DNA from 3 places in the Paenibacillus medicaginis genome. Region 2 is predicted to be linked to each of the others. Evidence: predicted binding sites of a transcription regulator. Region 2 holds the regulator's gene; each other region holds the start of a gene.
What was found. Region 2 encodes Rex, which represses fermentation and respiration genes when NADH is low (regulators of the CRP and FNR family bind a similar motif). Its sites were predicted from a motif close to TTGTGAAATATTTCACAA; they were not measured.
Positions count from the first base shown of each region.

Region 1: a site for Rex is predicted at 8,739-8,756, ahead of nirB (nitrite reductase large subunit NirB). Genes of this name have one in related genera too.
Region 3: a site for Rex is predicted at 8,849-8,866, ahead of adhE (bifunctional acetaldehyde-CoA/alcohol dehydrogenase). Genes of this name have one in related genera too.

Region 1 is NZ_JBHIRY010000002.1:235,722-246,561, forward strand. Features, by position in the region: gene ACE5LO_RS03635 (TerC family protein) at 128-829, shown strand; gene ACE5LO_RS03640 (Gfo/Idh/MocA family protein) at 1,014-1,946, shown strand; gene yxiS (protein YxiS) at 1,993-2,310, shown strand; gene ACE5LO_RS03650 (helix-turn-helix domain-containing protein) at 2,399-3,217, opposite strand; gene ACE5LO_RS03655 (Gfo/Idh/MocA family protein) at 3,409-4,518, shown strand; gene ACE5LO_RS03660 (sugar phosphate isomerase/epimerase family protein) at 4,540-5,307, shown strand; gene ACE5LO_RS03665 (Gfo/Idh/MocA family protein) at 5,300-6,382, shown strand; gene ACE5LO_RS03670 (sugar phosphate isomerase/epimerase family protein) at 6,446-7,414, shown strand; gene ACE5LO_RS03675 (ThuA domain-containing protein) at 7,458-8,186, shown strand; gene ACE5LO_RS03680 (winged helix-turn-helix transcriptional regulator) at 8,363-8,680, shown strand; gene nirB (nitrite reductase large subunit NirB) at 8,855-10,840, shown strand, end outside.
Region 2 is NZ_JBHIRY010000021.1:84,332-95,171, forward strand. Features, by position in the region: gene ACE5LO_RS19260 (DnaD domain protein) at 1-371, opposite strand, end outside; gene asnS (asparagine--tRNA ligase) at 375-1,670, opposite strand; gene ACE5LO_RS19270 (acetate/propionate family kinase) at 1,757-2,953, opposite strand; gene ACE5LO_RS19275 (3-hydroxyacyl-CoA dehydrogenase family protein) at 2,950-3,822, opposite strand; gene ACE5LO_RS19280 (AAA family ATPase) at 3,958-5,460, opposite strand; gene ACE5LO_RS19285 (hypothetical protein) at 5,453-5,986, opposite strand; gene ACE5LO_RS19290 (cell wall elongation regulator TseB-like domain-containing protein) at 6,256-6,786, opposite strand; gene ACE5LO_RS19295 (amidohydrolase) at 6,818-8,119, opposite strand; gene ACE5LO_RS19300 (redox-sensing transcriptional repressor Rex) at 8,106-8,759, opposite strand; gene dinG (ATP-dependent DNA helicase DinG, 3'-5' exoribonuclease type) at 8,803-10,840, opposite strand, start outside.
Region 3 is NZ_JBHIRY010000002.1:247,133-257,972, reverse strand. Features, by position in the region: gene ACE5LO_RS03735 (carbohydrate ABC transporter permease) at 1-335, opposite strand, end outside; gene ACE5LO_RS03730 (carbohydrate ABC transporter permease) at 335-1,219, opposite strand; gene ACE5LO_RS03725 (extracellular solute-binding protein) at 1,234-2,592, opposite strand; gene pflA (pyruvate formate-lyase-activating protein) at 2,896-3,651, opposite strand; gene pflB (formate C-acetyltransferase) at 3,713-5,974, opposite strand; gene adhE (bifunctional acetaldehyde-CoA/alcohol dehydrogenase) at 6,156-8,777, opposite strand; gene ACE5LO_RS03705 (Crp/Fnr family transcriptional regulator) at 9,048-9,764, shown strand; gene ACE5LO_RS03700 (hypothetical protein) at 10,012-10,407, shown strand; partial or broken gene ACE5LO_RS03695 (nitrite transporter NirC) at 10,502-10,603, opposite strand; gene nirD (nitrite reductase small subunit NirD) at 10,604-10,840, opposite strand, start outside.

The DNA of each region.
Region 1 (10,840 bases), on a different contig from region 2:
GGTCTTTTTTGGTGCCTAAATCAGGAAAGCGCCGTTCCGGATTGAAAAGGAATGGGCGCTTTTTGTGCATGAATGCGGGCAACTATGTCAATTATACCAAAATAAATAGAGAAAGTGGGGAAACATGATGGACTTTTTTGGAGTGGAGTTTTGGATGGCGCTGCTGTCAATCGTTGTTATCGATCTCGTGCTTGCGGGGGACAATGCCATTGTCATCGGACTGGCAGCACGGAATGTACAGAAAGAGGACCAGAAGAAGGTCATTTTTTGGGGGACTGTCGGAGCCGTCGTCATCCGTGTAATTGCAACTCTGCTGGTTACGTATTTGCTCATGATCCCGGGGCTTCGTTTAATTGGGGGGCTGCTGCTTGTCTGGATCGCTTATAAGCTGCTGGTGGAGGATAAAAAGCATGAAATCTCGGCAGGCAACCAGTTGTGGGCTGCGATTCGTACTATTATCATTGCAGATGCCATGATGGGACTGGACAACGTGCTTGCGGTGGCAGGCGCCGCTCATGGCGACATGCTCCTTGTTATCCTCGGTCTGGCCATTTCCATTCCAATTATGGTATGGGGAAGCACGATCATTCTGAAGCTGACGGACCGTTTTCCGATGGTCATTGCGATTGGAGCCGCGGTACTCGCCTATACTGCAGCCAAAATGATTGTGGCTGAGCCAATGATTCACGCTTGGTTCCTTAATCCTGTATTGAAATACGGCTTTGAACTGATCGTTGTGGCGGCGGTAGTGCTGCTGGGCTGGCAGGTGAAAAAGAAGAAGGAAAAGCAGGCCGCTGCCCATCCGCAGCAAGTCAAAATGTACGAATAAATCAGGTCTATTTCCAAAAAATGAAGCATGCACAGCCTTAAGACGGTTCCGATCTGGAGCCGTCTTTTTGCGGAAAAGTTGCCCGGCAAAACACGCATCTTCCGGAGGAATTGCCCTCAGACCCTGCAGGCGGTACACTGTAATGTAGAAAGCCGAGGCGCTAAAGGAGAAATGGAAAGCAGGGATGAGCGAGATGGAGAAAATTAAAATAGCGATCGCCGGACTGGGTGATATTGCCCGCAAGGTGTATCTGCCTTTGCTGTCGGCCTATGATGGCGTGGAAGTCGTGGGCATACAGAGCCGGTCTCCTGAGCCAGTGCGGCAGATGCTGCAAAAATACCGGTTCCGGCAAGGAACGACGGATTTGAAGGAGCTATTGAACTGGGAGCCGGACGCCGTATTTATTCACAGCGCGACGGAAGCCCACTACGATATGGTCATGGAGTGCATTGAACAAGGAAAGGCCGTATATGTGGACAAACCGCTCTCTTATCATTTGCGGGAGGCAACGGAAATGGCCGCTTTTGCAGAAGCGCAGGGAGTTCTGCTGGCCGTGGGTTTTAACCGCCGTTTTGCCCCGCAATATGTTCAGGCCAAGTCGTGGCTTGAGGAAGCCGGCGGCTTCACTCACTGCTCTGTGGTAAAGCACCGTACGGGGCTGCAGCAGCGGCCGGCACGGGAAACGGTGTATGATGACTTGATTCATATGCTGGATCTCATGCTTTGGCTGGGCAGGGATAGCTATGAACTGCTGCAGACAAGCGTGGATCAGGACAGTGAAGGGCGCATGACCCGTGCGTTCGGCACGCTGAAGCTGGGAAAAGCTTCGGGAACGTTCAGTATGGAGAGACAGGCTGGCGTTGATTTTGAAAGAGTGGAACTGCACGGCAGTGGCCGGTCGGCAGAGGTGACGCAGATGGAGCAGTCCGTGCTGTACGAGAAAGGACGACAGCCGCAGGCAGTCGGCTTTGGCAGCTGGGATACGATTGTGCAGCGGCGCGGTTTTGCGGGCGCGGTTGACCATTTTCTGCACAACATCACTACACCGGAGCAATGCAGCATCAGCGCCGGACAGGTTATGGAATCGCATGAGTTGGCCGAACGGTTGCTTGGATAAATTGGGAAAATTAGGTAAATATACAGATCAGCAGGGAGAGAAGCAGATGAGCGATAAGAACCGTCCACAATCGGTGGAGGACATGGTGGTCGAAAGTTATAGACAGGAAGAGGATATGATGATCCTTGTATTTGCCCAGTGGTGTGTCAATGAAGGATTGGACCCGCAAGAGCTGTACAGGCAGGCATATCCGGAGCAGGAGCAGAACGAGCGGCTGCTGCGGGTGCTGGAGTTGACGGTACCAAAGGAAGAAGCGGGGCCGATCCCGGATGATACGGTGCTTGGTGTGCTGTCCATGTTCGGAAATGATGATCTTGCGATAGCCGTCTCGGAACGAATCCAGGAAAGGTCCAAGAAAAGATAGGGCCAGCCGATAAAATAAAGCGTATGAGGTTACTGCACCGAATGGGACAGGCCGTCATACGCTTTGTTATAACGACATATGAATACTATCAGAGATGCTCTCTGTGAATGCTGCGGAACTCTTTGGGCGACATCCTGAACCGGGAGCGGAATACGCGGTGAAAATACGTATAGTTGGCGAACCCGGAGGATTCGGCCGCCTGCTCCAGCGACATGGGACTGAAAATGATGCGCTCCCGCGCCATGTTGAGCCGGACGTCGAGCGTATACTGCATGATGCTCGTTCCGAACGTTTCCTTGAAAAGGTGAACGGCGCGTGATACGCTGATGCCGATATGGGCGGCGACATCCTCAAGCTTGAAGGCGGATGAGGCGTTCTCTTCAATATAGTTCTTGATCCGGTAAGCGAGATAGCTTTGGTGGGACGATGCCGGGTGCTCGGCCAGCAGCCTGTCAATTTCCAGGCAAAGTATTTTCATATAATATTCCGAAATTTCAGGGTACGGGTTGGAGATGCGGCGCTGCTCCATCACGATCTGGCGGAATAATCCGAGCAGCGACTCTGTAAGCTGCACTTTGATTTTGGTCGGCCGCTTGTGACGGCCCCACCATTCATCCACCCACGCTCCCGCAAAAAAAATATGGTAATCGCCGCTTTCGATTGTTTGTTCGCCCATAGGATTGAGCTCGGAGTCGATTTTCAATGCGTAAGGCTCGGTCGGATTACATAGCAGCAGATCCCCAGGCTCGATTTTTACCATTTCGCCGCCGATGCGGGCCTGGCATCTTCCGTCCGTCTGCAGGCGGAACAGATAATTTTTGATTCCTTCCGGCTGATTTTGATAAAAGGGCTTGCGGTGAAAAGAGAACCCTGCGGCCAAAACCTGGCACGGTTCAATGACGGACATAGCTACGTCTCCTTAAGAATAAAAATGTTCTACAATCATATCAACGTCTGAACCAGTATAAAAGTTTTTTAAATATTGACCAGATTGTTCATGTTTTAATCATATTATTCATTTTAATTGAAGCGGATTAGGAATACTATAACAACTAGATTGAACCTGTTTCTAATCGCAGCTTAAGGAGTGAGTGTATCGTGGAGAAAGTTAAGGCAGGTATTATCGGCTGCGGTAATATCAGTGCCGTGTATCTGGCGAACCTCAAGAACAGCCCTTTGATCGAAGTCGTAGCGGTAGCTGACTTGCTGGCAGATCGCGCAGAGGAAAGGGCGAATCAATTTGGCATTGGAAGCGTATACACAGTAGATGAACTCATTCACAGCGAGGAAATCGAATTGGTGTTCAACCTGACGGTTCCCGGCAGTCATGCATTGACCGATCTGGCGGTTCTGGAGGCCGGCAAGCATGTATACAGTGAAAAGCCGCTTGCGGTATCGCTGGAGGATGGGAAGAAGGTCGTCGGTCTGGCAAGTGAGAAAGGGCTCAGAGTGGGCTGTGCACCCGATACCTTCCTGGGAGCCGGCATTCAGACGGCAAGATATGCGATCAAGGAAGGCCTGATCGGCCAACCGATTGCCGCGACTGCCTTCTTCATGGGCAGCGGTCCGGAATGGTGGCATCATGATCCGGAGTTTTTCTATGCATCCGGCGGCGGTCCGATGTTCGATATGGGGCCTTATTATTTGACCGCACTCGTTAATTTGCTGGGCCCGATCCGGCGCATCAGCGCATCGGCCGGCATCCAGATTCCGGACCGCAAGATTCATAGCGGACCGAAGAGCGGGACATCGCTGCAGGTGCAGACGCCAACGCATCTGTCCGGCACGCTGGATTTTGTGAATGGAGCTATCGCAACCATGATTACGAGTTTCGACATCCGGGGAGCTTCAGATCTCCCGCGGATTGAAATATATGGTACCGAGGGGACGCTTAGCGTTCCTGACCCTAATGAATTCAATGGCGAGGTCAGATTGCGGAAATTTGGCGAGGAAGAGTGGCAGACCGTTGAACCCCTGTTCGAATGCTCAAGTAATGAGCGGGGGCTGGGAGCGGGCGAGATGATCACGGCCATGCGGGCAGGCCGGCCCCATCGCGCCAGCGCGGAACTGGGTTACCATGTACTCGAAGCTATGCACGCGTTCCAGCGTTCATCTATGGAGGGCAAGCATATCGTTCTGGAGAGCGCTTACGAGCCCGATGAAGAGCTGTACTACGGAACAGAAGTAATGCCTGAGGAACAATCATAACGATGCGGGAGGATGCAGACAATGGCAAAAGTAGGCTTGCAGCTGTACACAGTAAGGGATCAGCTTGAACAGGATTTTGAAGGAACGATCCGTCAGGTAGCCGCGCTCGGCTACCAGGGAGTGGAGTTTCATGACTTTTTCGGCCGCAGCGCGGAGGAAGTCAAGGCTCTGCTTGATGAATTGGGGCTTGAGGTCATTGGGACACATGTCGGTTATCAAAGGCTGGTGGATCATCTGGATGAGGAAATTGCTTATCACAAGGCCATCGGCAACAAATATTTGGTCGTCCCTTACCTGACTGAAGAGCAAAGGCAGTGGGAGGATGTTTTCGACAACCTTGCCAAAATCGGGACTGCTGTCAAAGAAGCGGGCCTCGTACTCTGCTACCATAACCATGATTTCGAACTGACGGAGAAGCTGGACGACAAGCCTGTTTTCGACGCCATGTTTGAGAGTGTGCCGGCTGATCTTCTTCAAGTGGAGATGGACACCTGCTGGGTACATTACGGAGGATATGATCCCGTTGAATATATAGAAAGCTACACCGGACGTTTGCCGCTTGTTCATCTGAAGGATATGAGCAGAGACGGAGACGGCAAAGCCGTTACCGTAGAGTTGGGCAAGGGTGAGGTCAATCTGTCCGCCATCGCGGATGCGGCGGTCGGAGCAGACGTAGAATGGATTGTTGTGGAGCAGGATTTCTGCGCCAATCCTCCAATTCAAAGCATCGAAACAAGCATACAATGGATTAAGGAATACGCTAATCAGGGAGGGCAATTAAATGTCTAATACAGTAAAAATCGCAATTGTCGGATGCGGAGGCATCGCAAACGGCAAACATATGCCAAGCTTGTCTAAACAAGCAAACGCGGAAATGATCGCATTCTGTGACATTATTAAAGAGCGGGCCGAGGAGGCCGCCGCCCAATACGGCGCCGAAGGCGCCAAGGTGTATGACGATTATAATGAAATGCTGAAGGATGGCGGTTTTGACGTAGTCCATGTCTGCACGCCGAATGATTCCCATTCCGAAATTACAGTCGCAGCGCTTGAAGCAGGCAATCATGTCATGTGTGAAAAGCCGATGGCCAAAACGACCGCACAGGCCCGCGAAATGCTGGAGGCGGCCAAGCGGACGGGCAAAAAGCTGTCCATTGCCTATCAAAACCGGTACCGTGACGACAGCCTGTATTTGAAGGAAATGGTTGAAAACGGCGATTTGGGTGAAATCTACTACGGCAAAGCCATCGCTCTCCGCCGCCGTGCGGTGCCTACCTGGGGCGTATTTCTGGATGAAGAGAAGCAGGGCGGCGGACCGCTGATTGATATCGGCACCCATGCGCTTGATCTGACGCTGTGGCTGATGGACAATTACAAACCGAAGAGCGTTATGGGCTCCACGTTCCACAAGCTCGGGCAGCGTCAAAACGCGGCTAACGCTTTTGGTCCGTGGGATCCGGAGCAGTTCAAGGTTGAGGATTCCGCCTTTGGTTTCATTACAATGGAGAATGGAGCAACTATCGTGCTGGAATCCAGCTGGGCGCTCAACGTATCCGAGTTTGGCGAAGCCAAGTCGCTGCTCTGTGGTACAGAAGGCGGAGCGGATATGAAGGATGGGCTGCGCATTAACGGCGAGAAGAACAGCAGACTGTACGAAACCATGATCGATCTTGGAGCAGGAGGAGTGGCGTTCTACTCCGGTGAAAAGGAGACGGATGCCGACCGTGAGGCCCGCTTGTGGCTGGAAGCCGTGCAAAACGATACTGAACCGCTGGTGAAACCGGAGCAGGCGCTTGTCGTTACGGAAATTCTCGAGGCCATTTACGAGTCGGCCCGGACAGGAAAAGCCGTGTACTTTGAGTAATGCAGGCCTGTTTGTTACAAATGAAGCAGCATATACCGGAATATGTACAAGGAGGAGTAAGGCATGAAGCTCGGAGTATTTATGGTATTGTTCGGTGACAGATCGCTTGAGGAGGCGCTTGATTTTGTGGTCTCCAGAGGAGTAAAGGCCGTCGAGATCGGCACGGGCGGCAATCCGGGCAACAAGCACTGCAGCCCTGCTGAGCTGCTGGAAAATGAAACGGCGCTCCAAAACTTCAAGCAGGCAGTGGAATCCCGCGGACTGATCATCAGCGCATTGAGCTGCCACGGCAACCCGCTGCATCCGCAGAAGAAACCGGCACAGGCGGACCACGAGGATTTTATCAATTCCGTACTGCTGGCGGAGAAGCTGGGGGTGCCTGTTGTCAACACCTTCTCCGGCTGTCCGGGAGACCATGAGGATGCCAAGTATCCCAACTGGCCGGTGGCTCCATGGCCGAATGATTATCAGGAAATTCTGAAATGGCAGTGGGAGAACAAGGTTATCCCTTATTGGACGGAAACAGGCAAATTTGCGGCCGACCACAACGTGAAAATTGGCCTTGAGCTGCACGGCGGCTTCTCGGTGCATACGCCGGCAACTCTGCTGCGTCTGCGTGAGGCTGCAGGTGAAGTGATCGGTGCCAACCTGGATCCGAGCCATATGTGGTGGCAGGGAATCGATCCGGTGCAGGCGGTGCACATTTTGGGCCGTGAAAACGCCATTCACCATTTCCATGCCAAGGATACGACGATTGATCCGATTAATGTAAATAAATACGGTTTGACAGATATGCAGGACTATACGAAAATGCTCGACCGTGCCTGGCAGTTCCGGACCGTAGGATACGGTCATGATATGAAGACTTGGGCTGATATTTTAAGCGCACTGCGGCTGGTCGGTTATGATTATGTAGTAAGTATTGAGCATGAAGACGGTTTAATGTCGATTGAAGAGGGCTTTACAAAAGCTGTCCAAAATCTCCAGCCCATCATCATGGATGAGCCTTTGGGAGATATGTGGTGGGTTTGAGTAAGTAAGCGAGTGGGTTTAAACAATTAGGGGGAACAAGCTTATGATCAACGTCACCATCTGGAACGAATATGTGCATGAAAAAATTCACGATGAAGTTAAAGCGGTATATCCGGACGGACTGCACAAGGCGATTGCCGACGGGCTGGCTGGTGAGAGCTTTGCCATCCGGACGGCCACGCTTGACGAACCTGAGCACGGGCTGACTGACGAGGTGCTGAATACGACGGATGTGCTGATCTGGTGGGGGCATATGGCCCATGACCGTGTCAGTGATGAAATTACAGCCAAGGTCGTTCAGCGTGTCCAGCAAGGCATGGGATTCATCGTCCTGCATTCGGGGCATTTCTCCAAACCGTTCAAGGCATTGATGGGAACCAGCTGCGACCTGAAATGGAGGGAAGCGGGAGAGCAGGAAATCATCTGGTGTGTGAATCCGTCCCATCCGATTGCAGAAGGAATTGATTCCAAAATCGTGCTGGACCAGGAAGAAATGTACGGTGAATTTTTCGATATTCCAACTCCGGATGAGCTGGTGTTTGTAAGCAACTTCGAGGGCGGAGAGGTATTTCGCAGCGGCTGTACATTCCGCCGGGGAAGCGGCAAGATCTTCTACTTCCGTCCCGGCCATGAAACGTATCCAACGTACTACAAGCCGGAAGTTCTGAAAGTGATCTCCAACGCAGTAAAATGGGCATATCCGGCGCACAACGCACAGCCCGTGTTTGGGAAGTCCGAGCCGGTGCGTCCTTTCAAAGAAATTCTGGTCTAAACAACGGAACATATTATGGCGGAGCCCCAGGGGCCCCGCCTGTTTTTTTCTATGCAGATTTGTGAGTAACGGCGAAAATGCTCGCAACTCCTTTTAATTGCACATAAAATATGCTAACATGATATATACTAACAAAATGAAAGTATATGATACGGACTTGCAAAGAGGTGAAAATAATGGAGGATCAACAGCAAGGAATGTGTCCGAGGTTTGAAACGGCATTTTCTTTTTTGGGAAAACGGTGGAACGGGCTTATCATCCAGTCCTTAATGAGCGGACCGAAAAGGTTCAAGGATATCTCCAATCGGATTCCGTCCATGAGCGACAAGATGCTGTCGGAACGGATGAAGGATTTAGAGAGCGAGGGCATCCTGATACGGCATGTTTATCCGGAAACTCCGGTACGTATTGAGTATGAGCTGACACCCAAAGGTTGCGCACTTCGCCCGGTTATGGAGCAAATCCAATTCTGGGCAGAAGAATGGGTAGAATAATCTGAATGAAATAGCGCAACAGAACGGAGAGCCTGCTGAGGCTCTTTTTTGTTTTTATTTGTGATTTTAATCACAAATAAAATTTAATCCTTTCGTTATACTTGCCTTAACGAGATTACAAGCGATGTTAGATACAAAGCTTAGAAGCAGCATCGCTTCAGGGGAGGCGTTCACGTGAGTAGGACACGGGAGAAGCTGGTTGTCGTCGGCAATGGAATGGCAGGCATTGGAATGCTGGAGCAAATGATTAAGCTTGGCGGTCGTTATGATATTCAGGTTATTGGCAGTGAGCCGCATCCGAACTATAACCGGATCATGCTTTCCTATGTTCTTGAAGGCACGAAGACTGTTGAAGATATTGTCTTGAACGATTGGAGCTGGTATGAGCAGCATGGCATACAGCTTCATACAGGGACGACGGTGACGAGGATCGACACTGAGGCCCGCAAGGTTCATACAGGGTCGGGGCTGGAAATCCCGTATGACAAGCTGATTATTGCCACAGGCTCGAAGCCGTTTATGCTGCCCATCCCCGGCATTGACAAGGATGGTGTTGCCGGTTTCAGGGATATCGCGGACTGTCAACGGATGAGGGAAGCTGCCTCCTCTTACCGCAAGGCCGCCGTCATCGGCGGGGGGCTGCTTGGTCTGGAGGCGGCGAAGGGGCTTGTCAGTCTGGGCATGGATGTAACGGTCGTGCATTTGATGGAGGACCTGATGGAGCGGCAGCTGGATCACCAAGCTTCAGCTATGCTGCAAGCCGAACTGGAACGTCAGGGCATCAAGTTTGCCATGGGCAAGCAGACTGTGGAAATAACAGGCGAGCAGCGGGTAAACGGCCTGCTGTTTAAGGATGGCAGTCGTCTGGATGCGGATTTTGTGGTTATGGCAGTGGGTATTCAGCCGAATACGGCAGTAGCTGCCGGCAGCGGGATGAAGGTCAACCGAGGCATTGTTGTGGACGATTACATGCAGACCTCTCTGCCTGACGTATACGCCGTAGGCGAGTGTGTCGAACATAGAGGTGTGTGTTATGGTCTCGTAGCGCCGCTGTTCGAGCAGGGCCTCGTACTGGCCAAGCGCTTGTGCGGAGTGGATACGAAGCCATATGAGGGCTCTGTTATGGCGACCAAGCTGAAAATTTCGGGTGTGGATGTCTTTTCGGCGGGAGAATTTATGGATACAGACGAGCATACGGTCATTTCGGCAAAAGACGACTGGAAGCGGACCTATAAAAAGGTGCTGCTGCGCGGCAATCAAATCGTCGGCGCCGTGCTGTTCGGAGATGTGAGCGAATCCGCGAATCTGCAGAAGCTGGTGCGGCAGCAGGCCGAGATGAATGATGAGATCTACGGTTCCATTATGGGAACCGGCTGCTGTGGGGGTGGGGCGAAGACGGCTTCGGTGGAAACGATGGCCGACGATGAAATCGTATGCGGCTGCAACGGGGTGACCAAACAGGCGATTGTGCAGGTGATTACGGAGCAGGGTTTGACTACTGTGGATGAGATTAAAGCTTGTACCGGAGCCACCCGTTCATGCGGCGGCTGCAAGCCGGTCGTGGAGGATATTCTCAAATATGTGCTTGGGGACGGCTTTGCGGCTGCGGCCAAAAAAGGGATTTGCGGCTGTACAGCGATGGGCCGGGATGAAATTGTGGCGGAGATCAAAGCGAAGGGGCTGCAGACTGTCCGGGAAGTAATGCATGTGCTGGGCTGGTCCCAGCCGGAAGGCTGCTCCAAATGCCGGCCTGCCCTGAACTATTACCTCGGCATGATTTATCCTGATACGTATGAGGATGAAGCGGAATCCCGCTTTGTCAATGAGCGCATGAGCGCCAATATTCAGAAGGACGGGACATTCACGGTCGTTCCCCGCATGTATGGCGGTGTAACTACGCCGGAAGAGCTAAAGCGGATTGCGGATGTATCGTTAAAATATGATGTCAAGGTCGTCAAGGTAACAGGCGGTCAACGGCTGGACCTGATCGGCGTGAAAAAGGAGGACCTGCCCAAGGTATGGACGGAGCTGGATATGCCTTCCGGTTATGCATACGCTAAATCGTTGCGTACGGTGAAAACCTGTGTCGGCTCCCAGTTTTGCCGGTTTGGAACACAGGACTCCATGAGTATGGGCGCGCTGCTGGAGCGTAAGTTTGAG
Region 2 (10,840 bases):
GCAGCCAGATGTTCAGCCAGCTTGCGGTAAAGGCCTGTGAACTGGTAACGCTCATACTGCACGTCCGACTGCTCATAGGAGCCGGATTCAATGCTGATCCAGCCTTCCTGCATCAGCTTTTGCAGCATTTTACCCAGCGCTTCCGCAGACAGGCCCACCCGGTCCATCAGCTGGTCCAGTGTTGGAAAATCATTATGCTCCGCCTGCCTGAACGCCAGCAGTTGGACAAGCAGCAGCACTTCCGCATCCGACAACTGCAGATTGCGGTAATACCGCAGCAGAACATAGGGGATTTGCACAACACCGGCTTCCATCGCGAAGGCAGCCCCTTCCGCCCAGTGCCCGGCCTCATTACGGAACCGATTGTTCATCGGTTAAGGGTAGAGACGGTACAGCATACGCGGGAACGGAATCGTCTCGCGCACATGATCCAGACCGCAAATCCAGGCGACGGTGCGTTCCAGGCCCAGTCCAAAGCCGGAATGAGGAACCGTGCCGTAGGTGCGCAGATCCATGTACCACTGATAAGCTTCTTTAGCCAGATTATGTTCGGTAAAGCGCTGTTCCATTAATGCTGGATCGTCAATCCGCTGCGAGCCACCGATAATCTCCCCGTATCCTTCCGGCGCGATCATATCCGCGCACAGCACAACCTCCGGGCGGTTAGGGTCAGGCTTCATATAAAACGCCTTGATGCTGGCCGGGTAGTGGGTGATGAATACCGGCTTGTCGTAGCTTTCCGCAATGGCCGTTTCATGCGGCGCTCCGAAATCTTCCCCCCACGGAATATCGAAGCCTTGGCCTTGCAGGAATTCGATAGCTTCATCATAAGTGATACGCGGGAACTCGCCTGTGATGTTCTCCAGCTTGGAGATGTCTCTTCCGATCGTCTCCAGCTCCTTGCGACAGTTCTCCAGTACGGATTGCACAACATAGCTTACAAACTGCTCCTGGATGCGCAAACTCTCATCCAGATCCACAAACGCCATCTCCGGCTCAATCATCCAGAATTCGATCAGGTGGCGGCGCGTCTTGGACTTCTCGGCTCTGAAGGTTGGGCCGAAGGAATACACCTTGCCCAAGGCCATGGCGGCGGCTTCCATATAGAGCTGACCGCTTTGTGTCAGGAACGCGTCCTCGTCAAAATATTTGATATGGAACAGCTCTGTCGTGCCTTCAGCAGAGGACGGAGTCAGAATCGGCGGATCCACCTTGGTGAAGCCGTTGCTGTCGAAGAACTGCTGCACCGCACGGATGATCTGTGCACGGATCAGCAAAATCGCACGCTGCTTGGGAGCGCGCAGCCACAGATGACGATGATCCATCAGAAAATCGACGCCATGCTCTTTCGGCGTGATCGGATAGTTTTCTGTCAGATGGATGATCTCAACACCTGTGACAGTCAGCTCGTAACCAGACTGGCTGCGCGGTTCCTCGCGGATCACACCTGTCACATACAGGGAGCTTTCCTGTGTCAGGCTTTTCGCGTCATCCCATACCTGCTCCGGTACTTCGCTTTTCACGACAACGCCTTGAATGTAGCCGCTTCCGTCACGAAGCTGCAGGAACTGTATTTTACCACTGGAACGTTTGTTATGGACCCAGGCGCCAATGGTAACCGTCTGCTCCACATGGCGGCCGACCTCGGAAATCGTACATTTTATAGCCACATATATCTCTCCTCTGTAACCGAAATCAAACAGCCTTGCCCCCTGGGCAGGCTGCTTGATCAAGGCATAGCTAATCATATCTGTTCCTATTGTACAAGGCGGAACGTATCGCGGGCAATCACCAGTTCTTCATTTGTCGGAATGACGAGAATTTCCACTTTGGACTGCTCTGTGGAAATGCGACGCGGATCGCCTGAACGTATGGAATTGAGCGACTCGTCGATTTCCACGCCCAGGTAGGTCAGTTCCTCCAGCACCTTCTGGCGCAGCACGACCGAGTTCTCGCCAACACCGGCTGTGAATACGATGGCGTCAACTCCGTTCATGGCCGCCGCGTAAGAGCCGATGTACTTGCGGACACGATAAGTATACATATCGAACGCAAGCTTGGAGTGAGCGTCCCCCTTCTCCATGCCGTCCGTAATTTCACGCATATCACTGCTGATACCGGAAATGGCCAGCAGTCCGCTGTGCTTGTTCAGCATCGAATTCACTTCGTTAACGGTCAAGTCTTCCTTGTTCATAACAAAAGGAACGATGGCAGGGTCCAGATCGCCGCTGCGTGTCCCCATCATCAGGCCTTCCAGCGGAGTCATCCCCATGGACGTATCGACAGAGACGCCGCCTTTTACGGCTGTTATACTGGCACCGTTGCCGATATGGCACGTTATGATCTTCAGCTCCTCCAGCGGACGGCCCAGGAATTTCGCAGCTTCCTTGCTGACAAAATCATGGGATGTGCCGTGTGCTCCGTAGCGGCGGACTTTGTATTTGTTGTACAGCACTCTTGGAATGGCGTACATGTAGGCCTTCTCCGGCATTGTCTGATGGAAGGCCGTATCGAATACGACCACCTGCGGAATGTTCGGCATATTCACTTCCGCAGCCTTGATGCCCATCATTGAAGGAGGGTTATGCAGCGGTGCAAGGTCGAACAGACGGCGAATTTCCTTCTTCGCTTCCTCGGTAACAACAGCGGATTCCTTAAACGACTCGCCACCGTGCACGACACGGTGTCCAACAGCATCGATTTCATCGATGCTGCCGATGACCCCGTGCTCCTTATCCGCCAGTGCGTTCAATACTTTGCGGATCGCTGTGGTATGCTCCAAAATTTCGCTGACTTCTGTCATTTCGTTTTTATTGGTCGGTTTGTGTGTCAGGATGGAGGAATCCATACCGATCCGTTCCACAAGCCCTTTGGCAAGCACGGACTCATCTGTCATATCATACAGCTGATATTTCAGGGAAGAGCTGCCTGCGTTGATTACCAGAATTTTCATAAACGGTCACCATCCTTGTCGTACTTGAAGAAGCCTTCGCCTGTTTTTACACCCAGATTGCCGGCACGCACCATTTTCTTCAAGACGATGGACGGACGGTATTTCAGTTCCCCGAATTCGCGGAACATACGCTCAAGCGCGGCCAGCACGGAATCCAGACCGAAACGGTCGGCCATTTCGAGCGGCCCGTGCTGGAAGTTGTAGCCGATCCGCATCGCGTCGTCAATATCCTGAGCAGAGGCTACGCCCTCCTGCAGCACATGCGCAGCCTCATTGATCAGCAGGCAGATGATGCGGCTCGTGACAAAACCCGGGGACTCATAGACCATGACGCCTTTTTTCTCAAGGAAGTTCTCTACAAAGGATTTAGTATGCTCAAAAATTTCGTCTGAGGTTTTAAGCCCACGGATGATTTCTACAAGATCGATGCGGGACACCGGATAAATAAAGTGCATGCCAATAACACGCTCAGGATACATGGTCGAGCTGGCGAGCTCGGTCAAGCTGAGCGTGGAGGTGTTGCTTGCAAGTATAATATTTCGCGGACAAAATTGATCAAGCTGCTTGAACACTTCTTTCTTCGCATCCAAATCCTCCGTAATGGTCTCGATGACCATATCACAAGCGCTCAATTCACCATAATGGGTCACCTTGTGAATACGGGAAAGAATCAGCTTCTTCTCCGCTTGGGTAATAGCCCATTTCTCCAGCTGTTTGTCCAGGCTGGTTTCGATCATTTCGTACGCGTAGTCCAGTTTTGCAGGGGTTTGCTCAACCAGCAGCACGTCGATGCCTTTGGAAGCAAGCATTTCGGAGATGCCCTGCCCCATCGTACCGCCGCCAATTACGCCGATTTTTTTAAATTGCATGGTTCTTGGCTCCATCCTTTCAAGGTCTCTCTGATGTATTGTATCCTTCGCTGTCGAAAAATACAGATTTATGACCCAATAGATAATAATATCTTAGCACGGAACAAAAGTAAAAAAAAATACCAGCATCATAATTTATGCTGGCAAAAGGCTGTTTTCACGAAATTGACACCGGAATTGCTCCCCGGTCAGCGTTTCTTCCTTCAACAGGATTTCGAGAGAATTGTCAAAAATGCTGCGATGCTGCTCCAGCAGCTCGTGGGTACGGGCATGGAGCGCGTTCAGAAGCTCTTTATTTTCCCGCATCAGCTCTTCCTTGGTCACCATCTCCATGTTCATGATACCTAAGGACGTCAGGCCGGATTTCATCATCATTTCCACGATGCTCAGGGCTTGTTCGAAATCGTTGCTGGAGCCTGTACTGCGTCCACCATAGTACATTTCTTCAGCCACAGCACCGGCGAGGGCAATCATAATCTGTTCTTCAAGAAAATCCTTGGTATACAGATAGTGCTCCTGCTGCGGGTTATGGCGCACATAACCGAGCGCTTTGCCGCGCGGACTGAGGGCCACCTGCTTCACGCTGCCTGGACGGACAATCTCGGCCATGATGGCATGTCCCAGCTCGTGGATGGCGACTCTCTTCTTCTCTTCTTCGTTCGATTCACGGTCTGTTTTCTCACCCATCATCACTTTATCAATCGCCATGGACAAATGGTTCTGGCCGATCACGTCCAGATTCTGACGCATCGCATAGATGGCCGCCTCGTTCATGACGCTCTCCAACTGAGCGCCGGAAAAACCGTAGGCCTCCTCGGCGATTTTTTCCAAATCTACTTCCTCAGCCAAAGGTTTGTTCTTGGCATGGAGATCAAGAATATGCTTTCTGCCCTTTTTGTCGGGAAGATCGACCTGGATATGGCGGTCAAACCGGCCCGGGCGCAGCAGCGCGCTGTCCAGCATCTCCTTGCGGTTAGTGGCCGCAATCAGCAGGATGCGCGGAGTGTCTGACGAATAAATTCCGTCCATCTCGGTCAGCAGTTGGTTCAGTGTCTGGTCGTATTCACGCTGCTGGCCGCCTTCGCGTTTGCCGCCAATGACATCAATTTCATCAATGAAAATAATGGCATTTTCCTTCTTCTCCTTGGCGGCTCTCGCGCTGGCGTCCCGGAACAGCTCACGGATCCTGCTCGCGCCTACGCCTACGTACATTTCAACAAACTCACTGCCAGCGGCCGCCACAAATATTGAATTGGTATACTGGGCTGCGGCTTTGGCCATCAGGGTTTTGCCCGTTCCCGGAGGTCCGGTGAGCAGAATGCCCTTTAAGGGACGGATGCCGAATTTCGAAATTTCTTCATGGCGGATCAGGAAATCAAGCGCCTCCTGCAGCTCCTGCTTGGCGCTCTCCTGGCCGCCAATCTGCTCAAAGGTCAGCCCGGTCGACCCAATTTTCTTGCGCTTGCGTTCCTGGCCCGCTCCGACCGCCAATCCGCCGCGCATATGCAGCAGCAGCAGCAGTCCGCCCAGCACCGCCACGGCAATAACAAGCGGCACTACATTAAATCCGATAAAAACAAGAAAAATCACCAGGACCGGCACAATGCCGATCATTATTTCCCTCACCCATCTAGGCATTAGGCCACACTCCCATCGTTTCCGGCTTGCGCGGCAGAATAATAAATTTGCTGGCTTGTCCTTCCTTCAGCCTTATATAGACGTTCTGATCGTCCATTTCAGTCTGGGCCTGTACCTTGGAGTCCTTCTGCTCCAGCGATTCCAGCGTTGCCGGGATTTGCGTGTACTTTTTATTTTCCATCGCTTCGGCAATCGGGAACATGGCCTGCGACCACCACTTATCCAGCTGTACGCTGGAGCGGTCCTGAATGTCCAGCTTCAACTGGCGGCTGCCGATAATCGACTGGCCTTCTTTCTTGACCTGCTGTACCAAACCATGCAGATCCGCATCGGGCTGCAGCACAAGTTTCACAACGACCTCATCCTGTTTAATCGCTATTTGGGCGCTGGAGACGCCCGGATATTGAGTCACTACCTGCTGAAGCGGATTCTGAATCGCCATATGACGGTACAGGAACCATCCGCCGAACAGCACGGAAGCTGTTATGATCGCCGTTAAAGCTATAGGCAAAATACGAAGTTTCAAAAAAACGCCCTCCTCTCGATCATGAAATGCCGGCAGAAACGTATTGGGACTTTTTTTGAACCGTAAAGTAAAAAAGGAGTGGTTAACCTATCGCTCTATCACTAGTATAAGCTTGAATATATTATATCGTATATCATATTTCGAAGGCAAAGTTTGAACAGTTTATAAAATCTGTAATATTTTTCACAAACGGATATATGCAAATGCAAAAAGGCTCCAGCCGCAGCCGGAGCGATTATGCTCACACATGATCAGGTTTCAGCCCTTCGTCACTGAAGGGTATTGGGAAGTTGAAAAGGATTGCCTACCGGACTTCCATCGGCAAATTTGTAAAATTGATAAAAATAGCTGTTGTTGCTTTTATAGAACAATTGCCAGACATATTCCCCGTTAAAAACACCGGGCAGCAGACGCACAATCTCAAGATCAGGATTTGCGGATATGATGGCTGTGCGAATCTGTTCCTCGCTTACTCCGTTTTGCAGCAGCTCACTATGCACGCCCTGGGTTCCCTGCTGCGGGATGTCCGCCCCGTCCTCTACCGTTTGAAAAGGCACCCATACCATGATCTTTCGGTTCTCGGCATCCGTACCTTCCACCACCCAATAGGTTTCGGTCCACACGCTTTTCCACGTCTTATCCGTTGCGGCCAGCCCCGCTGTCTGTTTCGCTTTCAGAATGGCGGTGCTCTCCTCCTGCTTCTGCCCCTGGATAACATAGGAATAGTACAAGTAAAGGGCGAGCAACAGCAGGATGAAAATAAACACCGCATAGGCGATCATCGTTTTTCTGTTTTTCAATCCAAGCTTCCTTTCCGATGGTGTGGTTTGATCAGCGGGAGAGCAGGCCGGTAAACGCCGCTTGCGCTTCGTGCTTGATCCGCTCCTCATCCATGGTCAGGCATTCACCGTTCTTGACAACCTGACGGCCGTCCACCCAGACGTGCAGAACATCCTTGGCGCTGGCCGAGTACACAGCATGTGAAACCAAATCCGTTCTCGGCAGAAAATGCGGCTGATCCATATTCAGGGCAATAAAATCGGCCTTGTTGCCTGCGGCGAGCGCTCCTACTTCCTTCAGGGCAATCGAATTCGCACCATATTCCGTAGCCATCCGCAGGGCCTCGCCCGCCGGGACCGCCGTCGGGTCGCCTGTAACTCCCTTATGAATCAAAGCGGCCAGCCGCATTTCCTCGAACATGTCCAGATTGTTGTTGCTTGCCGGACCATCTGTCCCGAGCGACACGGTGACTCCCGCTTTAAGCAGATCTGTCACTCGCGCTACACCGCTGGCCAGCTTGAGGTTGCTTCCCGGATTGTGGGAAACGGCTACCTTGCGCTCGGCGAGCAGGGCAATCTCTTCATCATTCAAATGGACGGCATGCGCAACCAGGGAAGGCCGGGAGAAGAAGCCCAGCTTATCCAGATGCGCAACAGGGCGAAGACCGTATTCACGTACGTTCTGCTCCACCTCGGCGGCCGTTTCCGACATGTGGGTGTGAAGCGGCAGATCGAGGTCATGGGCCGCCTGCACGAACTGTTCAATAAAGGCCGGCGGGCAGGTATACGGCGCGTGCGGAGACATCATGGCCGTAATGCGGCCGGCCGCTTCTCCGTGCCAGTTTTTCGCAAAGGCTACCGCCTCCGCCAGTTTGGCGCGCTGCTCCTCTTCCGAGCATAAACCGATGGCGCCGCGCATCAGGCTGGCACGGATGCCGGATTGCTCGACCACTTTGGCCACTTCATCCATATGGTCATACATATCCAGAAAAGCGGTTGTGCCTCCCTTGAGCATTTCAAGCACGGACAGCGACGTCCCCCAGTACACATCCGAGGCGGTGAATTTGGCCTCCATCGGCCACATCTTCGTTTGCAGCCATTCCTGCAGCACCATATCGTCTCCGTAGCCGCGCAGCAGCGACATGGCGGCATGGCCGTGCGTATTGATCAGACCTGGCAGAAAGAGCAGTCCTGTGCCGTCTACCACCTCTGTGGCTTCCTCTCCTGCGGGCAACTCTTCTCCGATATAGGTGATCCGGCTGTTTTCAATGATCATGTAGCCGTGGACAACCGCTTTTTCCTCACGGTTCACCGCGTATGCCCCGTTTTTAATCAGCCACTTATTGGTCGTCATCTTCATTGTCATCCTTTCCGTTCTCCAGGTAATAAGCCAGGCTCAGCAGGTCTGTTGTAAAGTCCGTCGCATGAATGCGGATATGCGCAGGGGCTTTGATGATGGTTGGCGCAAAATTCAGAATCGCCTCTATCCCGCTCCCGATCATCTCGTCAGCTACGTGCTGGGCTTCAAAATCCGGTACAGTGATAATCCCGATCCGGATGTGCAGCTTTCTGACCGTATCTCTCAGTTCTTCCATCGGCTGCACGGTCAGGGTGTTGATCTGCCGCCCGACCTTGGCTGGCGAGGAATCGAAGACTGCCACAATTTTCATATTATCCTTTAAATAAGCGTTGTAATTGGACAGCGCCTGCCCGAGATTACCGGCTCCCACCAGTGCAACGTTGATTTGCTGGTCTATTTTGAGTATATGGCGTATTTTATCGATCAGATACATCACATCATAGCCGATTCCCTTGCGTCCGAAATCCCCGAAATAAGCCAGATCCTTGCGAATCTGCGCCGGATTCAGGTCCAGCTTCTGGCCCAGCTCCTGGGATGAAACCGTGGTGACCTCCCGTTTATGAAGCTCGTTCAGGTAGCGCAGGTAGACGGGCAGCCTGCGCACCACGGCTTCGGATATTTTATCTGCTTTCATGCATAATCCTCCTAAATTCACGGACTAATGAATCGTAACGAGCTTAGCTGCCCGCTTCCGTATGAAGCCATTCGGAAATCCGGGGCACGATCTGCTCTGTCTGCATATGCTCTATTTTCGGTCCCGGCAGGGAGTAGAGGAAGTGCTTTCCGTAATAAGATTCGATGACACGGGTATCATACACGATGACTACTCCACGGTCCTTGGCCGTACGGACGAGGCGTCCGAAGCCCTGCTTGAAGCGGATGACCGCCTGCGGCACGGACAGTTTCATGAACGGGTTTTTCTTCTGCTCCTGGAGCAGTTCGCTCTTCGCCTCCAGCAACGGGCTGTTCGGCGGCTGAAAAGGCAGTCTGACAATAGCCAGACAGGTCAAAGCCTCTCCGGGAATATCGACCCCCTCCCAGAAGCTGCTTGTACCGAGCAGCACGGACGCCTTGGCTTCCTGAAACCTTCGTGTCAGCTTGCTGCGGCTACCGCTATCCATCCCCTGCCCCAGCACCGTAATTTTACTCGAAGCAAGCACCTCCTTCAGCGGCTCGTATACCTGCTTGAGCATCCGGTACGAGGTAAAGAGGACAAGCATCCGTCCCTGAGTTACCTCAGCCGCGCTGCGGAGCGAGTCCACAAGCATGTCCACGAACCTGACGTCCCCCACGCTTCCTTTTACGCTCGGGAAATCCCGCGGGATGACAAGCAGCGCCTGCTCCCGATAGTTGAACGGAGAAGGCAGCAGGGAGGTAAGCAGGCCGCCCTCCTCCGCAGCCTCCTGAAGACCGAGCTGGTCGATCATATATTGGAATGATTTGTTCACGGACAAGGTTGCGGAGGTGAGCACAACGCTTTTTTTCTTGTCAAAAAACATCTCCTTCAACTGCTGGCTGACATCCACCGGCACGGCGTAAAACTGCAACGATTTCCCTTTAAATTGGCCGCTGGCCTCAAGCCAGTACACAGTGGTCAGATCATCCATTTTGATAAAAAAGCGCAGGCTGTCACGGAAGGCAGCCAAATCTTTAACCAGCCCTGTAATATCGGTTACCAGACTCTCGGCACCGTAATCGTCCTGCTCGTCCTTGATTTCCTGCAGCATTTTGTCTCCCTTGCGGACGATCTCGCCAAGCGCAACATAAATCTGGTTTTCCAGTTGCTCCGCCTCCGTCCAGCCCTTTGGTTTGTCGGAAGGCTTGAGACGAGCCGAGAACTGTCCAGTCTCCCCCGGGGGAGCGTCACTCCGTTCAGGCAGCATGCCGAAAAGCATATCGCTGAGCTTATCCCAGGTCTCCTTAACCTCCACCATCGCCGGATACAGGCTGTCGATCACATACGCCCATTCCGTGGCCTTCTCGTGCCCGGAAGACATAAGCTGCTGGCGCAGGACGGGCAGCTGCCCGTTCTTGCTGTCCTTGAACAAACGGGTCAGCGCATGGACGAACGTGAAATATTTCATATGCATGCCCAGATGCTTGCCTGCCACCTCTTCCAGATGATGCGCCTCGTCAATGATCAGATGCTCATATGCGGGAAGCAGCTGATGGCTGGCTTTGACATCCGTGAACAGCTTGGAGTGGTTGGTGACCACAACATCTGCGGTTCCGGCTTCCTGGCGTGCTCTATGGTAATAACATTTGCGGAACCATGGGCATTGTCTGCCAAGGCAGGAGTCGGAGTCACTGGCCACCGTTTCCCAGAAATCCCCGCCACGGCTGCCGAGGTTCAGTTCCTCATCATCCCCTGTTTCGGTGTGCGCAAGCCACACGATCATCTGTGCAGCTGTGAGCAAATCTTCCTTCGGGGTTACGAAATCTCTTCTGTTTATTTTATGTTCAAATTTACGCAGACACAAATAATGGCCCCTGCCCTTGAACACGGCCGCCCGGAAAGGAAACGGCACCGCGCGTGTGAGCAGCGGAATATCCCTTTCCCGCAGCTGCTCCTGCAGGTTGATGGTATGGGTGCTGATCATCACTTTTTCCCCGTTCCTGACGCTGTAATACAGCGAGGGGAGCATATATCCAAGTGATTTCCCTGTACCCGTTCCAGCCTCGATGAGCAGATGTTTCTCTTCACTGAGCGCTGTC
Region 3 (10,840 bases), on a different contig from region 2:
ATAAGAGCAAGGCCAAACACGGCACTGCCAACTCTCGGATAGCGCATCCGGGTCACCGCGAAGGACAGCATGGAGCCGATCAGAATGGACACCGCCGCGCTCAGTGCGGAAATATACAGGCTGTTCAGGAAATAAACGCTAATCTTCGCCTTGACCCATACCTCCACATAATTGGACAAGACAAATTGATTCGGGATGCCAAAAGGATTCAACGCAATCGCGTTATTGTCCGTTTTCACAGAAGAGAAAAGAACGAACAGGAACGGAAACAGAATCACCAGCAAATACAGCATCAGCAGCGTGTGCGGCAGCCAAAGCGTTCTCGCCCTTTTCATCAGAATTCAACCCTTTCACTGCGCCTTGCAAAAATCATGTGGTACAGGACCGTCAATACAAGCGTAATGGCAAAAATCAGCACAGCCACCGTGTTGCCATAGCCGTATTTAAAATTGGTGATTGCATATTTGATCATATAAGTAGCCAGTACGTCCGTGGAGCCGGCCGGACCGCCTTTGGTCATGACGATGACGATATCCGCCGCCTTCATCGCCCCAGCGATCGAAAGCATCACAACGACCGAGATGATGGGACGGATCAGGGGCAGAATGACATGGACGGACTGCTGAATACGGCTGGCTCCATCAATGGCTGCGGCCTCCCCCAGCTCCCTGGGAACAGCAAGGATGGCCGCCAGCACCATCACGATATAAAATCCGGTCCACTGCCACGCGTTCGTAATCAAAATGGACAGCATCGCGTACTTTTCGTCAGACAGCCAAAATACGGGGCCGATGCCGAGCAGATCAAGCAGCCGGTTCATCAGGCCGATATTCGGTTCATAGATGAAGCCCCACAGAATGCCGATCACGGCCGTCGACATAATCGAGGGCAAAAATACGGCCGTTTTATACAGTCCCTGCAGCCGTCTGACGTTTGCGATCAGCAGGGAAAACACGATAATCAGCGGCACCTGAATGCCGATGGAAAAAACGATGAACCAGAGGTTGTTCAGGGCCGAGCGCCAGAAGCGCTCATCCCCCAGCGCCTTGATATAATTTCCCGCTCCGATCCACTTCGGATGGGCCGAAACCCCGTTCCAGCTCGTAAAGCTGTAATAGATCGAACTGAAAATCGGATAAATGAAAAACATGAAAATAAGCAGCACAGCCGGAAAAATGAATGCAATATATACTGCGGGATTGCGCATCGCCTTGTTCATCTGTGCCTCCCCGCTTACTGCACTGCGGCATTTGCTTCATCCTGCACCTTCTGGATTTGCTCTGCCGCCTGCTCAGGGGTGGTCTGGCCACCGATCAGCTTTTGAATCTGAATATTGCTGATTTCTGTCGTCACGTCCGCTTGCACGAGCGAGTCGAACGCCGGGAAGGACGATTGTGCTGTATTTAATACCGCGACAATTTCTTTCATGAGGCCGTCGGTAATATTTTCTTTCAATACGGACTCATCCAGCTTCATCGAAGGCAGAACTCCGTCCTCCACAAGCCCGCGGAGCTGAATCTGCTCATTGAACATATGCTTGATGAACGACTTGACAGCCTCCAGCTTGCGCGGATCTTCTGCAACGGAGGCTGAAAAACCGTATCCGTTATTCACATCCCGCATCAGTGCCGTCTGATCTCCGGTGCCCCCTTCAACAGGCGGCATATTGAAAAATCCGACCTTGCCGATCATGCCTTCACCGGACTGCCCTTCCTTGAATACGGAGGATTTCCAGGTCCCGTCATACATGAGAATGGCTTCGCCGCTCGTAAATTGAGTGGTATATTCCGCATACTCAAAGCCAAGCTCTCCCTGTTTAAAATATCCTTTGTTCACCCACTCCTGGTGCTTGGCGAACGCTTCAACAACTTTGGGGTCCGTCCATTTCGCTTCACCTGTCGCAAACTTGGCCGTGATGTCCGGCCCGGCATAACGGGACCAGAGATGATTGGTCAGCATCAGCGGAACCCAGCCTGCCTTCGAGGCCCCTGCCATCGGCACTTTGCCGTCAGCCTTGATGTCGGCCAGCAGCTGCTCCAATTCCGCAAACGTCTGCGGTGGCTTCAACCCTTTTTCCTCGAAATAAGCTTTATTGTAAAAGAATCCTTCACCGGAGCCTCCGAGGGGCAGTCCGTATACTTTTCCCTCATAGGTAAACGGCTCCAGGGAGGTAAAGCTGTCACGGATGCCAAGCTCCTCCAGAATCGGGGTCAGGTCAAGCAGCATGCTCTCCTGTGCGTATACCTTGGAATCCGGACTGCCAAACAGGTCAAAAATATCCGGGGGATTGCCGGCAGCCATCTCACCGCGCAGCTTTTCCTTACGGTTGACATCGGAATCCACTCCGTCCAGCGTAAACGTTAACCCAGGCACATCCGCCTCCACCTGTTTGACTGCATCCTCCAGAATCGCGAGCCGCCGCTGCTTGTCTGCGCCCACCTGGGTATGGCGGATGGTCATTTCAAACGGCTCGTTCGAGTCCGTTGCCCCGCTGCTTTCCGTACCTTTCGGTTCCGTGCCTGCTCCGCTACAGCCGGCCAACAGCCCGGCGAGCAGCAGCCCTGTGAGCAGCCCTTTTATTCCTTTGCTCATCCCTCAATGACCTCCTTGTTCTATGTCTGTTCCATTACAAGACCCATTATAGAAAAGGCAATGTGACATCGTAAGGATAACAATTCTTGGATTGAGGGATAAATTCCTTCACTCCCCTTAGCCTGTCTAGCAAATTCATCATGTCAGGCATGCATCAGTCGTATGTTTTTACTGGAAAAACAAAAAAATGCAGCCTCCGGATGCTTCCGGAAGCTGCGTTTGAAAATACGGAGTTCAGCATGGCATTCGCTGCTGCGTCCTCCTTATATCGTATCAATTAATGATTGCTTGCTCCTGCCCAATCTACCGGCATGCCGCCGGGTGCTGCACTTGCGCCTCCTCGCGCCCTTGCGCAATCAGCCTGTAAGCCCGCTCTATCTCCTCTTCCGTCGGAGTCGGCACTCCTTCCAGCGGATAGGCTTTGCCCAGCGCCTGCCATTTATAGATGCCCATCTGATGATAGGGCAGAATCTCGAACTTCTCAACCCCGTTCAATGTGCCAATGAACCGTCCCAGGTTGAGCAGATCCTGCTCCTCATTGTGGATGCCGGGCACATAGACGTGGCGTATCCATATTTTCCGTCCATGCTCGGACAGCCATTGTGCCGTATGCAGTGTACGTTCATTGGATTTGCCGGTCAGCTTGATATGCTTCTCATCATGGATATGCTTCAGATCGAGCAGCACCAGGTCGGTGTGCTCCAGCAACTCGTGAATCCGTTCCGGATCATTGAAGCCGTTGCTGTCCAGAGTGGTATGCAGCCCCCAGCGCCGTTTGACCTCCTTGAACAGTTCAGCAACAAAATGCCACTGTAGGGTAGGCTCTCCGCCGGATACCGTCAGCCCGCCTCCCGAGTTTCGATAATAGGACAAATACGGCTCAATCTCAGCCAAAATGTCCTCTACCGTCGCTTCACGGCCACCATCCAGCGCCCAGGTATCCGGGTTATGACAGTACTGACACTTCAAATGACATCCCTGCATAAAAAGCACAAAGCGGATGCCTGGACCGTCAACCGTCCCGAAAGTTTCGAGTGAATGAATATGTCCTTTGACCATGCTGCCTCTTCCTTTCTTTCCGCATCCGCTGTGCGTGTATTTTTCCTTGCCCTCCGTCTGCTTACATCGTACCGTGGAAGGTCCGGTTGATGACATCGAGCTGCTGCTCGCGTGTCAGCTTGACGAAGTTGACCGCATAACCCGATACGCGGATGGTGAGCTGTGGATAGTTTTCCGGATGCTCCATCGCATCCATCAGCTGTGCCCGGTCAAACACGTTGACGTTCAGATGGTGGGCATTGCTGCCGAAGTAGCCGTCCATCATGGATACCAGATTATTTTTACGGATCTCCTCTTCTTTACCCAGTGCTTTCGGCACGATGGAGAACGTATTGGAGATTCCGTCCAGGCTGTGTTCGTACGGCAGTTTGGCTACCGAGCTGAGCGAAGCGAGCGCACCTTTTTTGTCGCGTCCGTGCATTGGGTTAGCGCCGGGTGCAAACGGCTCGCCCGCTTTGCGTCCGTCAGGCGTCGTTCCCGTCTTTTTACCATATACCACATTGGAGGTAATCGTCAGTACAGATTGCGTAGGAGTCGCATCACGGTAAGCTTTATGCTTGCGAATCATGCCCATAAAGCTTTCAACCAGCCCTACAGCGAGGCTGTCGACACGGTCGTCATTGTTGCCGTAGCAAGGGAACTCCCCTTCAATCTCGAAATCGACGGCAATACCCTGCTCGTTGCGGACCGGTTTCACCTTCGCGTATTTGATGGCACTCAGGGAATCGGCGGCTACGGACAGACCGGCGATGCCGCAGGCCATTGTGCGAAGGATGTCGCGGTCGTGCAGGGCCATTTCAATCCGTTCGTAGCTGTATTTATCATGCATATAGTGAATCACATTCAAGGTATTCATGTACAATTTTGCCAGCCATTCCATCATCGGCTTGAAGCGTTTCATCACTTCCTCATAATCAAGCACCTCGGAGGTGATGGCCGGGAATTCCGGTCCGACCTGAGCCCCGGATTTTTCGTCCCTGCCGCCGTTAATGGCGTACAGGAGCGCTTTGGCCAGGTTGGCGCGGGCACCGAAGAACTGCATCTGCTTGCCGATTTTCATGGCGGATACACAGCAGGCAATACCATAATCGTCGCCATAAATCGGGCGCATCAGATCATCGTTTTCGTACTGGATGGAGCTCGTTTCAATCGATACCTTGGCGCAATATTTCTTGAACGACTCAGGAAGCTGCTCAGACCATAATACTGTCAGGTTTGGTTCAGGAGCCGGCCCCAGGTTATACAGGGTATGCAGGAAGCGGAAGCTGTTTTGGGTGACACGGGTTTCTCCGTTAACGGACATGCCGCCGATGGATTCTGTTACCCACGTAGGGTCACCGCTGAACAACTGATTGTAGTCCGGTGTCCGCAGGAATTTGACGATCCGCAGCTTCATGACAAAATGGTCTACAAGCTCTTGCGCCTGCTCTTCGTTCAAGGTTCCTTCAGCCAGATCGCGCTGTACATAAATGTCCAGGAAGGAAGATACACGTCCCAGGGACATTGCGGCTCCGTTTTGCTCCTTGATAGCTGCCAGATAACCAAAGTACAGCCACTGGAAAGCTTCCTTCGCATTCACTGCAGACTTGGAAATGTCACAGCCGTGCTCTGCCGCCATCTGCTTCAGCTCGTTCAGCGCCCGGATCTGCTCGGACACCTCCTCACGCAGTCGGATGATTTCCTCACTCATGGCATCTACTTCAAGGCTTTTCAACTGCTCTTGTTTATCTTGAATCAGGAAATCCACACCATACAGCGCCACCCTGCGGTAGTCTCCAATAATACGTCCCCGTCCATACGCATCCGGCAGACCTGTAATAATACCAGCCTTACGGGCTGCTCTCATCTCATCCGTATAGGCATCAAACACGCCCTGATTATGCGTTTTGCGGATATTCGTAAATATATCTATGATATTTTGCGGAACTTCAAAACCGTACGCCTTGCAGGCATCAATCATCATCCGTATGCCGCCGAACGGCTGCAGGGAACGTTTGAACGGGGCATCTGTCTGCACACCGACGATTTGTTCTTTGTCCTTATCAATGTAACCCGGTCTGTGGGAGGTAATGGTTGAGGGGGTGTCCACATCGACATCCAGCACACCGCCGTTCGCCAGCTCCTGCTTGGTCAGATCGGAAATAATCGCCCATAGCGCCGTCGTATTGGAGGTCGGGCCAACGAGAAACTCTTCATTGCCATGATATGGAGTAATGTTCAGCTCAATAAAATGGTTGACATTAACTTCCCGGCTCCATTTGCCATTTTTAAACCCGCGCCATCCGGATTGCTGTTCCTGTACTTCTCTCTCAATCACCGACATGTCTATCCCTCCATGATTTTGTTCAGGATCTCTTTACATTTCCATTGTAAAATAATGAAGCTTGTTCTTATGTGATAAAAATCACAATATAAGTGATTTTTATCACATAGTCTATTTTTGCCCATTTGCAGCCCAGGCCCTCCTTCATTGGGAGAGCCTGGTTGCTTGAGATCAGCTGTTATTATTGGTCAAATCGCCCATAGAAAGCGTTGCGGTACACTTCGGCCAGTTCGCTGACCAGCGGTAGCTTCGGATTGGCAGTGGTGCACTGATCCTCAAACGCACGGTCTGCCAGATAGTCGACACGTGATTCGAAATCTTTCGGGTCAAAGCCAAGCTGCTGGAACGACTCTTCGATGCTCAATGTTTTGTTGAGCTTGCGGATGGCGTCGATCAGGCTGTTTACCCCTTCTTCCGTCGTCTGTGCAGGCAGACCGAGAATGCGGGCAATTTCCGCATAGCGCTCATCCGCCACAAAATGCGAATACTTAGGGAACGACGCGAATTTCGTAGGCTTTTTGGCATTGTAACGAATGACATGCGGCATCAGAATCGCGTTGGTACGACCATGTGCAGTATGGTACTGTCCGCCCCATTTATGCGCAAGGCTGTGATTGATGCCCAGGAAAGCATTGGCGAACGCCATACCGGCCAGTGTTGAAGCATTATGCATCTTTTCACGGGCCAGCTTGTCACCCGTTAATGCCGATTGCTCAAGATACTGGAATACCAGTTGAATCGCCTTGATCGCCAGACCGTCCGTATAGTCATTCGCCATAACCGATACATAAGCTTCAATCGCATGGGTCAGCACATCCATGCCAGTATCAGCAACAGCGGTTTTAGGCAGGGAATATACGAATTCAGGGTCAATGATCGCCACGTCCGGAGTCAGCTCATAGTCTGCCAGCGGATATTTGGTGTTGCCCAGCTTTTTGTCCGTAATCACCGCGAATGATGTAACCTCCGAGCCAGTACCCGATGTGGTCGGAATGGCTACGAATTGCGCCTTCTGGCCAAGACGTGGATATTTGTAAATCCGTTTGCGGATATCCATGAATTTCTGCTTCAGATTGTTGAAGTCGGTATCCGGATATTCATAGAAGAGCCACATGCCTTTGGCCGCGTCCATCGGCGAACCGCCGCCGAGTGCGATAATGCAGTCCGGCTGGAAGCGGGCCATCATTTCCGTGCCGCGCTCCACCGTTGTTGTCGATGGGTCCGGTTCTACCTCGGAGAACACTTCGATGGCTACCGGCGTCTGACGCTGGCGCAGGAAATGTGTTACCCGGTCAACATAACCGAGCTTCACCATCATCGGGTCGGTAACGATCGCCACCCGTGAAATGTCAGGCATTTTGGCAAGATACTGTGTCGAGTTTTTCTCAAAATAAATTTTGGAAGGCACCTTGAACCATTGCATATTCACCGTACGTTTCGCCACCCTTTTCACGTTGATCAGATTTACGGCGGATACGTTGGACGCGGTCGAGTTCCGCCCGTACGATCCACAACCCAGCGTCAGGGACGGCAGATTCGTGTTATAGATATCCCCGATGGCGCCGTGGGTCGAAGGCGAGTTGACAATGATGCGGCCGGTTTGCAGACGGTTCGCAAATTTCTGAATCACTTCTTCATTATGGGAGTGGATGGCCGAAGAGTGGCCCATACCTCCGAATTCAACGACCTGCGCCGCACGCTCAATCCCCTGCTCCGCATTTTTTACTTTATAACAGGCCAGCACCGGGCTTAGCTTTTCCGCAGACAGCGGATATTTCGGCCCTACGCCTTCCAGCTCGGCCACGATAATTTTCGTGCCCTCTGGCACGGTAATGCCGCATATTTCAGCGATTTTCATAGCAGACTGGCCGACGATAGCCGGATTAACAGCACATTTTTCCACATTCATCGCACCGCTGGTCAGCTTGGCAGCTTCTTCCTTATTGACGAAGTAGCAGCCGTTGGCGGTCATCAGCTTTTTCACCTGCTCATAAATGGCTTCTTCTATAATAACGGCTTGCTCTGATGCGCAGATCATACCGTTGTCGAACGATTTCGAGAGGATGAGGTCTGTTACGGCCTGTTTGATGTCGGCGGACTTTTCGATGAAGCAGGGCACGTTGCCTGGACCAACGCCAAGCGCCGGCTTGCCGCAGCTATAAGCCGCTTTGACCATGCCTGATCCGCCGGTTGCCAGAATGAGCGCCACATCAGGATGATTCATCAGAGCATTCGTTTTATCCATGGTCGGAGCTTCAATCCACTGAATGCAGTTTTCCGGCGCGCCATGCTTGACAGCCGCTTCGAGCAAAATTCTGGCCGCTTCCTTGCTGCATTCCTGGGCGGAAGGGTGGAAACCGAAAATGATCGGGTTGCGGGTCTTGATGGAGATCAGCGCTTTAAACATCGTTGTGGATGTCGGATTCGTAACCGGAGTTATCCCCATAATAATGCCGACCGGTTCGGCAATTTTCTGAAAGCTGTCAAAATCGTTATCTTCGATAATACCTACCGTTTTGTTATATTTAATGTTGTGGTAGATATATTCGGTAGCGAAGATGTTCTTCGTAATTTTATCCTCATACACACCACGTCCGGTTTCTTCAACAGCTTTTTTCGCCAAGTACATATGCTTATCCAAGCCTGCAAGCGCCATCGCCTGCACAATTTCGTCGATTTGTTCCTGGGTCATATCCATGAACGCCTTTTGTGCAGCATTCGCCTTGTCAATCAATGTCTGGATATACTGCTCTGCCGTCTGCTGTGTTTCCGCCGCTTTGGCTGCCTCATTTTTTACGGCCATTCCCCTCATCCTCCCTGTATTTGTTTCGTTTCTCTTTACGGTTTGATCGTATCACAGCCGATATTTCAATTATGTGATTTTTTTCACAAATTAATTCAATTTTGATTTTTATTTTAGTGAAAACAATCACAAAGTTTGGAATTTCGCCACTTTTCGCCTCCTTGATGGCCCCAAAAATCACCGCCCCGGGTATATAATTAATTTTGAAATACGAAAGTTGCAAATACACAGATTTGTGAAACAGAGACATTAACAAAGGGGAAATGGAAGATGAGAAACCCTGAAATGGTCATCGAACACAGAGGCAATACCGTCTGCTTCTCTCCAGGAAGCTTCAATCAACTGCTCGCGGTCATGAAGGACCGGCATATTCCCGAAGGCGCTCATCTGTTTTGGGAAGGAGACACGTCGGACAAAATCTTTTACCTGAAGCAAGGCCGTGTCAAAGTTACAAAAACGACGGACGAAGGCAAAGAACTCATTCTCTATATGTATCAGACGGGCGACCTGATCGGACAGGCGGACCCTTTCTTCGGCACGAAACACAGCTTTTCCGCCGAGGTTCTGGAAGACAGTGACGTTGGTGTGATCGATCATCATGATCTGGAGCTTCTCATTTGCCAGCACTGCGACTTTGCCATTGACTTCATGAGATGGATGGGGTCGCATCACCGGATTACGCAAACCAAATTCCGCGACCTTATGCTGTATGGCAAGCCAGGCGCCCTGTGCTCCACCCTGATCCGCCTGTACAACACTTATGGGGAGCCTCATGGCGAGCATGTAGTGATCAACAAAAAAATTACCCACACCGACCTGTCCAATATGATCGGAGCTACGCGTGAGAGCGTAAACCGTATGCTGAGCGATCTGCGAAAAAAAGGGGCCGTCGAATATGACGGGGGCATGATCGTCATCACAAATCTCGAAATGCTGCAAGGAATCTGCCACTGCGAGCTTTGTCCAAAAGAAATCTGCCGGATTTAATGCGTTTAGCCATAATAAGATCATCATAAATATGAGAGATGCCCTTACAGTCTAGCAGATTGAAGGAGCATCTCTTTTTTTCTAAAAAACTAGGAATATTTCATAGACGAGGAGCATAAACTATTGCAGGAGAGAGAAATAAACAGAGAAACTAGTGTTAATATCCTATTTTTTTCATAGATATAGTCTTTAAGTCATAGTATTATATTACTACATATTATCAGATTCGGAAAAAGGGGTGACTGATATGAAGCTGCAAGTTTCCAACTGCCCAAACTGCGGATCAGTCTATCAAAACAATCTAAGAGAGCTCTGCTCTGCGTGCTCTGCCCAAATGGACCGGCAGCTCGACCTCTGCTTCGATCATTTGTGGCGTCATCCCGCCGCTACTGTCGAGGAAGTGTGCGCAGCAGCAGGTGTATCGCTCCCCCTCATGACCGTGTGGGTGAAGAACGGCAAATTCCCCAGTGTATACAAAAACCTGTCTTATCCCTGTGAATCATGCCAGCAGCCGGTTCATACAGGCCGTTTGTGCCCATCCTGCAGCGGAATGTTCAGCGAAGCGGCCAGACAGCTTGAAGCCCACCTGCCGAGCCGGTTTCATTCAGGCACGTATAAAGTGGCAGGACGTGCGAGAATCTGAACATGCAAAACCAATACAAAAAAGAGGAAAGTCCCCGCCATTATCATTGGGACATTCCTCTTTTAAGCCAAACTATTCATTCTTCCAAGCCCAGCTATCCATTCTTCTTGATAGATGAAATAAACCAGTAAGCCATCCCCACAAAGATTCCTCCGCCAACGATATTTCCCAGCGTCACGGGAACCATATCATTGATTTATTGCGGTATGGAAAGGACAATCTGACCGTCCCGCAGCTGCACAGGATAAGTCTGCACCTTTCCATGGTCTGGAGCCTGCACTTCGCCCGATTCAAGATCAATCTTCCAATCATATAATGGATCATAAATAAAATGGCCTGATACGATAGCCTCTGCAAGCGGCCCTCCCTTTGGGTGCGGGCTGCGGTTATCAACCGCATACACCTGTTCGTCCAAGGTCCGGAAGATGACAAT